Regions from separate parts of the Rhodococcus sp. NPDC059969 genome, predicted to be linked through region 1. Evidence: riboswitches for the same ligand, from Rfam matches in the RefSeq annotation. Region 1 holds a riboswitch; each other region holds the start of a gene.

The links. A riboswitch is a leader RNA that binds a small molecule or an ion and turns the genes downstream of it on or off. The one in region 1 is predicted to bind S-adenosylmethionine.
Region 2: another riboswitch for S-adenosylmethionine. It lies ahead of ACFWAD_RS25640 (putative leader peptide); the one in region 1 lies ahead of ACFWAD_RS02140 (ABC transporter substrate-binding protein).
Region 3: another riboswitch for S-adenosylmethionine. It lies ahead of ACFWAD_RS27170 (LLM class flavin-dependent oxidoreductase); the one in region 1 lies ahead of ACFWAD_RS02140 (ABC transporter substrate-binding protein).

Annotation. Positions count from the first base shown of each region.
Region 1 is NZ_JBHWUF010000001.1:458,484-460,744, forward strand. Features, by position in the region: gene ACFWAD_RS02140 (ABC transporter substrate-binding protein) at 1-852, opposite strand, end outside; SAM riboswitch class IV at 884-997, opposite strand; gene ACFWAD_RS02145 (SDR family NAD(P)-dependent oxidoreductase) at 1,181-1,960, opposite strand; gene ACFWAD_RS02150 (hypothetical protein) at 1,957-2,261, opposite strand, start outside.
Region 2 is NZ_JBHWUF010000012.1:38,775-41,035, forward strand. Features, by position in the region: gene ACFWAD_RS25630 (HAD-IIA family hydrolase) at 1-10, opposite strand, end outside; gene ACFWAD_RS25635 (sulfite exporter TauE/SafE family protein) at 48-815, opposite strand; SAM riboswitch class I at 1,015-1,109, shown strand; gene ACFWAD_RS25640 (putative leader peptide) at 1,117-1,194, shown strand; gene ACFWAD_RS25645 (amino acid ABC transporter permease) at 1,319-2,261, shown strand, end outside.
Region 3 is NZ_JBHWUF010000013.1:142,739-144,999, reverse strand. Features, by position in the region: gene ACFWAD_RS27175 (phosphodiesterase) at 245-1,150, shown strand; SAM riboswitch class IV at 1,229-1,342, shown strand; gene ACFWAD_RS27170 (LLM class flavin-dependent oxidoreductase) at 1,325-2,261, shown strand, end outside.

The DNA.
Region 1 (2,261 bases):
CAGACGGAGGTTCGGATCCTTGTCCACTTGCGGCGCATTCGCCGACGGAACGGCCGCGATGGCATCGACCTCGCCGTTCTCCAGAGAGCCGAGACGCGTGGCGTTTTCGGGCAAGATGCGGAAATTCAGCTTCTCCAAATAGGCTGCACCTTGATGTTTGGCGTATCCGGGGCCCCAGTTGTAGTCGTCTCGGCGATTCAACTCGAATCCCACGCCCTTGGTGTAGTTGCCCAAGGTGAAGGCCCCCGACCCGACCAGAGTGGTGCAGTTCGCGTTGTCGGTCGAGCGCAGATGCGTCGGCGACTGAATGCCGAGGAACGGCAGTGAAGCACCCTGCAGGAACGACGGGTACGGCGCGGTGAACGCCACGCTGACTGTATTCGCGTCTACCACCGTAACCGTATCGAGCGGTCCGAGAAGCGATCTGGCGTACGCCGACTTGGTCGCCGGGTTGGAAACACGATCGAAGTTGAATTTCACGGCCTCCGCGTCGACCGGAGTTCCGTCGGAGAACGTGACGCCGTCACGCAGGGTGAAGGTGTACAGCTTCGCGTCCTCGGATTCGGTCCAGGAACTAGCCAACCACGGTGTGAACTCGTTGTTCTCGCCGTGTGCGACGAGGGAATCCACCACGTTTCGTGAGACCAGCGCCGCCACGGAGCTGCCGGTTTGTTGCGGATCGACGCAATCGACGTCGGAGTTGAGACCGAACGTGGACGTGCCGCCTGAAACCGGCGTCGCATTCTCGTCGAACGGCGTGCTGTCTGCCTTGGACGAGCAGGAGGTCAACAGTATCGCGAAGGTAACCGCCACAGCTCCGGTCGCACCAACGCGTCGAAGAACACGAGTCAAGGTATTCGCTCTCTACAAAGGGCTCTTTCAAAGCCAGCGCTGACCGAACGGGGGTGCCCGTCGGCCTGGTCGTCATCCGGGGCACCCCGTCGCATCGAAGGGTTGCCGACCAGCGAGCCGGAGCTTGTCACTGATTCTCATGACCGATTAAAAGTCTAAGGCGGCACATAAGAGTAAACACGAATTAAACTCAGCGTGAGTGAGAGAGCTGTTCCATGCTCGCGCCAAATCTCCGACATGTCAGCAATTTTGGCTTGCCCACCCCTGAACCCGTCAATTACCCGCGGCTGGTCGTCGATCTGGTCCGGTCGTCACGGAACGGCCAGGTTCAGAGCGATTGGCCCGGCAACGGAAGGATGCCGAGATTGGCATCGAGGCCCCCGTCGACGACGAGTGTCGTGCCGGTGATGTAACTCGCCGCGGGGGACGAGAGGAACCAGATCGCCTCTGCCTGTTCCACAGGTTCAGCGAAGCGGCCCAGAGGGATTCGTCGCTCGATAGCGGAAAGCACCGCCGGATCGGAGGTAACGTTCGCAGTGATACCGGTCCTGGTCAGACCGGGCGCGAGGGCGTTGATCCGAACGCCGACGCCGGCGTAGTCGATTGCGAAGGCGCGCACCAGATTCACGAGTGCGCCCTTGGTGGCGTTGTATGCCCAGTTGCCTGGATCGCCCCGCAGGCCGGCGACGGAGGCCGTGAAAACGGCAGAACCCTTGCTTGCGCGCAGGGCCGGAATCGCGGCCCGTAGTCCGTGGATGGGACCCCGAAGGTTGACGCCGATGATGCGGTCGGCATTCTCGACGGCATCGGGAGACTCCAGCGGAGGTGTGCCTCCGGTCCCGGCGTTGAAGACGGCAGCGTCGAGTCGGCCGAAACGTTCGAGTGCGGTATCGACGGCCGCCTTGTTGACCTGCTCCTCGGTGACGCTACCGACCACCGTGACGACGCCGTCGAGTCGATTCAGAGATTCCAGTCCGCGTTCGGAGACATCGACGGCCACAACTGCATGCCCGCGTGAGACGAACAGTTCGACGGTGGCCCTACCGATTCCCGAGGCGGCTCCGGTGACCAGAGCGACCCGACGTGTGTCGGCGGACGATGTATTCATGGTGCGCCCTTCTGCAGGTGGAATGGACCGGGAACAGCCGCTTGCAACGACTCTGCCGTCTCCACCGAGTGATACCACGTCGGCTTCGAGATTGTTCGGTCTCGAATCAATTGCACGGCGCGCGCGGCGACAGCTGCCGTCGCTGCCGACTGGCTCCGCCCCGAAACCCACAGCGCCGGACCGTTATCCGTTCGGGCCATCGCGACCCAACGATCCGAGCCCCACAGCTTCTTCGGTACTACCTTCCGGAGCGCGGGTACCCACGTCATGACGGCGAGCCCGAGCGTCGCAGCGGACGTAT
Region 2 (2,261 bases), on a different contig from region 1:
TTCTGGTCATATCTCCAGTATGTGCGGGTGCCGCCAGATGTGGGCGGTCAAGCGAGAAGACGCCACAAGCCGATCAGGCCGACGACGACAATCGTGTATCGCAGTGCAGTGGGGGACAGGCGTCGTCCGTAGCGGGCGCCCAAAACGCCGCCACCGAGTGAGCCGACAGCGATCAAACCCGCTGCTGCCCAATTGATCTGGTCGAAGGCCAGAGTGATGTACATTCCGGCCGCGACGATGTTGACGAGCAGTGAGAGCAGGTTCTTCGCGCCGTTCATGCGCTGGAGGGTTTCCGGGAGGATGGCACCCATCACACCGATGAGGAGGATGCCCTGCGCGGCGGTGAAGTAGCCGCCGTAGATGCCGACGGCAAAGGTGCCCGCGGTCAGGAGCATCAGCCTCTTGGTGGACAGCGTCGTCTCTTCGGTGGAACGCTTCTTCGCCCACGCCTGGATACGTGGCTGGAGGAGGACAAGTGCGAGAGCCAGGATCAGCAGCACCGGAACGATGGTCTCGAACAGTTTCTCGGGTAGGTGCATGAGCAACCACGAACCAAGGAGTGCGCCGGCGAGCGACGCGGGAATCTGCCACTTCAAACGATCCCACTGCCCGGACAACTCACGCCGGTATCCCCACGTGCCCGAAACCCCGCCGGCGACGAGCCCGACCGCGTTGGACATGGTCGCGGTCACCGGCGGCATCCCGAAGGCGACCAGGGTGGGAAACGTGATCAGCGTTCCACTGCCGACGACGGCATTGATCGCGCCCGCACCGATGCCGGCCAACAAGATGAAGAAAGCGTCGATTCCACTCACTCCGCAGACGGTACGGCAGAGGAAAAGTCAGTCCGGACGGCGGTCCCGGTCTCGATTCGAACACTCCATTGAACACGGCGACCAAGGTTTCGGACACCGTTGAAATCAGTGCGATTTCAACATGAAGCGACCTTCATTTCCCTTGCAGTGCAGGGAAATACAACATTTGACGACTCGGGATTTCGCGTCTAGTCTTTGCTCACCATCCAGAGCGACCGAGAGACCTGGCTCGTCGACGTCGCAGCAACCCCCCGAGTGATCGGGAGCGGGTGCTACCGCCAGGACCGATGGAAGGCATCACATGGGTTCCACTTCGCACGCTGCGCACAGGCGTCGTCACATCGATCTGTGCCGCACCGCTTCGTGTCACTGTCTCTGACCTCACTGTCACCGACCGAACTGTCGTCGTCTTCGCAACTCGAGTACGCCACCTCGAGAACACAGCTGCGTTCCCATTTCCCGAAAGGTCTATTCGTGATGTCCACTCCGTCAGGTAGTGCGCCGTGAGCGCGCCCACCGATGTCCGCCCCGAAAAGTCGGTGGCCGAGCCGCAGCTTCCCGACTCGGAACTTGTCGTTGCTCGTACCTGGCACCCGTTGCGCTGGGTGATCAGCGCGGTCGTGCTGGTTTTGCTTGCTCAATTCATTCACGGCCTCGTCGTCAACCCCGGCTGGGACTGGCCGACGTTCGCGCAGTACTTCACCGCGAAATCGGTGCTTGCCGCGTTGTGGATGACGATCAAACTGACCCTGTGGGGGACGATCCTCGGATTCGGGCTCGGTGTTTTCCTGGCACTCGGCCGGTTGTCGAAGAACCCGGTCCTGCAGGTGATCGCCTGGACCTACATCTGGGCCTTCCGCTCGATTCCGCTCATCGTGCAGCTGCTCTTCTGGTTCAACATCACGTACCTGTACCAGACCCTTTCTCTTGGAATACCTTTCGGACCGGAGTTCTTCACCTTCCAGGTCAGCGGTGTGATCGGCGGATTCACTGCAGCAGTCATCGGTTTGGCACTGCACCAGGCCGCGTACTCGGCCGAGATCATCCGCTCCGGAATTATCTCGGTGGATCACGGTCAGATCGAAGCAGCTCACTCGCTAGGTATTCCGCGCAGTCGCCAGTTCTTCAAGATCATTCTCCCGCAGGCGATGCGGGCGATCCTCCCCAATGCCGCCAACGAGGTCATCGGACTCTTCAAGGGAACGTCCATCGTCTCCACCATGGCGATCGCCGAACTGTTCTACCAGGTGCAGGTCATCTTCGGCCGCAACGGACGAGTTGTGCCCCTGCTGATGGTCGCCACAATCTGGTACATCATCCTCACGACGTTGCTCTCGATCGGTCAGTACTACGTTGAGCGCCACTACGCACGTGGATCCGCCCGAGCCCTTCCGTTGACTCCGATCCAGAAGGCGCGCAAGAAGTTCGAAGAGATTCGTGACGCGC
Region 3 (2,261 bases), on a different contig from region 1:
AGCGAGCACGTACACATTGCGCTCGCCTGCAGGCGAAGGTCGACGTAACGCCGACTGGTCAGGAACAACACTGTCCACACACTACTCGCAGCTTCAACTACTCGATCCCGAGGGTCGCCGCGGGAGTTCGCTTCGTGTTCGTCGGGTGTGCCCCGATCAGTCACTGTTGGTCGGTTGACTAGTGTCGACGATCAGTAGGTGCCGCACCGGCGCCTACGCGTCGGCAAGCGGAAGCGAGAGACCGATGAGCGTTCGGAATGCCGAGTACCCGCGTCCGAAGCATTTTCTGGTGCACCTCAGTGACACACATCTGGTAGCACAGGGGGAGTTGTACGACGCCGTGGATGCGTCGACGAGGTTGCGGGAAGTGCTCCGCGGGATAGTGGCCTCGGGCGCACGCCCCGACGCACTCCTCTTCACCGGCGACCTGACCGACGAGGGGCACCCCGACGCGTACGCGCAATTGAAAGCCATCGTGGAACCCGTGGCGGCCGAGATCGATGCACAGGTCATCTGGGCTATGGGTAACCACGACGACCGCCCCACCTTCAGATCGTTGCTGTTGGGCGAGGACGCAGCAGATCATCCCGTCGACAACGTCTACGATCTCGACGGACTGCGGGTGATCACCCTGGACTCGTCGGTTCCGGGTCATCACTACGGTGAGATCACGGATCGTCAATTGGACTGGCTACGAGCAGAGTTGGCGGTCCCCGCGCCCGACGGAACGATACTGGCGCTGCATCACCCCCCGGTTCCGTGTATTCAGGATCTTGCAGTCTTGGTGGAGTTGCGCGATCAGCCCCGGCTGGCAGACGTCCTGCGAGGCAGTGATGTTCGGGCGATTCTTGCCGGGCACCTTCACTATTCGACGACGGCGACGTTCGCCGGGATTCCCGTGTCCGTGGCGTCGTCGACGTGTTACACCCAGGACCTGAACGTGGAAGTCGGTGGGCAGCGTGGTCGAGACGGGGCTCAGGGGTGCAACCTGGTGCACGTCTACGACGAGACGATTGTTCATTCGGTCGTTCCTCTCGGCGCTCACGTGACGGTCGGTGAGCCCGTCGACGCGGCCGAGGGAGTCCGGAGGCTCGGCGCCGCCGGCATTCGAATCCTCGAGAGCGAAAAGGCGAGGCGCTCGATCGTCTGAGGTGGCAGGCGGTTTCCGGCGGGCCGGCACGGTTCGGGTTGATTGTCGGGCGGTCGCGTACTCACTACCGTCGAGGTAGGTGCAGAGCTCCAGCAACAAGGACCGGCTAGCTGGACGGCAACCCTTCATGCCGATGGGGTGCCCCGGAATCACACCTGGCGACACGCGCGGTGCGTGTCGCAAGCGGCAGTCGCCACGAGAACCGTCAGTCGGGTGCTGACGGTTTCTGCGGTCGGCACTGTGCGCTCCCGAGTAGTTCTCGAACAGGAGTATGCGCCGATGACCTCCACCCCTTCTTCTCATCTTGCTCCGCTGCATCTCGCCGTAGCGCTGGACGGTGCCGGTTGGCACCCTGCAGCCTGGCGCGAGCCACACTCGCGCCCGAGTGAGCTGTTCAGCGCGTCGTACTGGACTGACGTGGTGACGACCGCCGAGCGTGGTCTGCTCGATTTCGTCACCATCGAGGACAGTCTCTCGGTTCCGGCGGACCCACTCGCGCCCGTCGACGACGCCGTTGATCGGGTACGCGCGCGGCTCGACGCACATCTCGTGGCGGCCCGACTGGCACCCGTCACGAGCAACATCGGTTTGATCCCGACCATCACCACCATTCACACCGAGCCGTTCCACGTGTCCAAAGCCGTTGCCACGCTGGACTACACCTCGCGCGGTCGCGCCGGATGGCAGGTGAAGGTGTCGGCTTCGGAGTCCGAGGCGGCCCAGTTCGGGCGACGCGATATCCCAGCGCTCACCGATGCCGAGCGTCAGTCGATCGTTTCAGGTGTCCTCCCGGACTTCGTACGTGACCTGTTCGACGAAGCTGCGGAGGCCGCTGACGTCATCCGGCGACTCTGGGACAGCTGGGAGGACGACGCCGAGATCCGCGACGTGGAGCAGCGCCGATTCATCGACCGAGACAAGTTGCACTACATCGACTTCGAGGGCAAGTATTTGTCGGTCCGTGGACCGTCGGTGACTCCGCGCCCGCCGCAGGGGCATCCCGTCGTCACAGCACTGGCGCATCAGCGCGTGGCGTACGAACTGGCAGCGCGCACGGCTGACCTGGTGTTCGTGACGCCATTCGACGACGAGCAGGTCACGGCAATCCTGG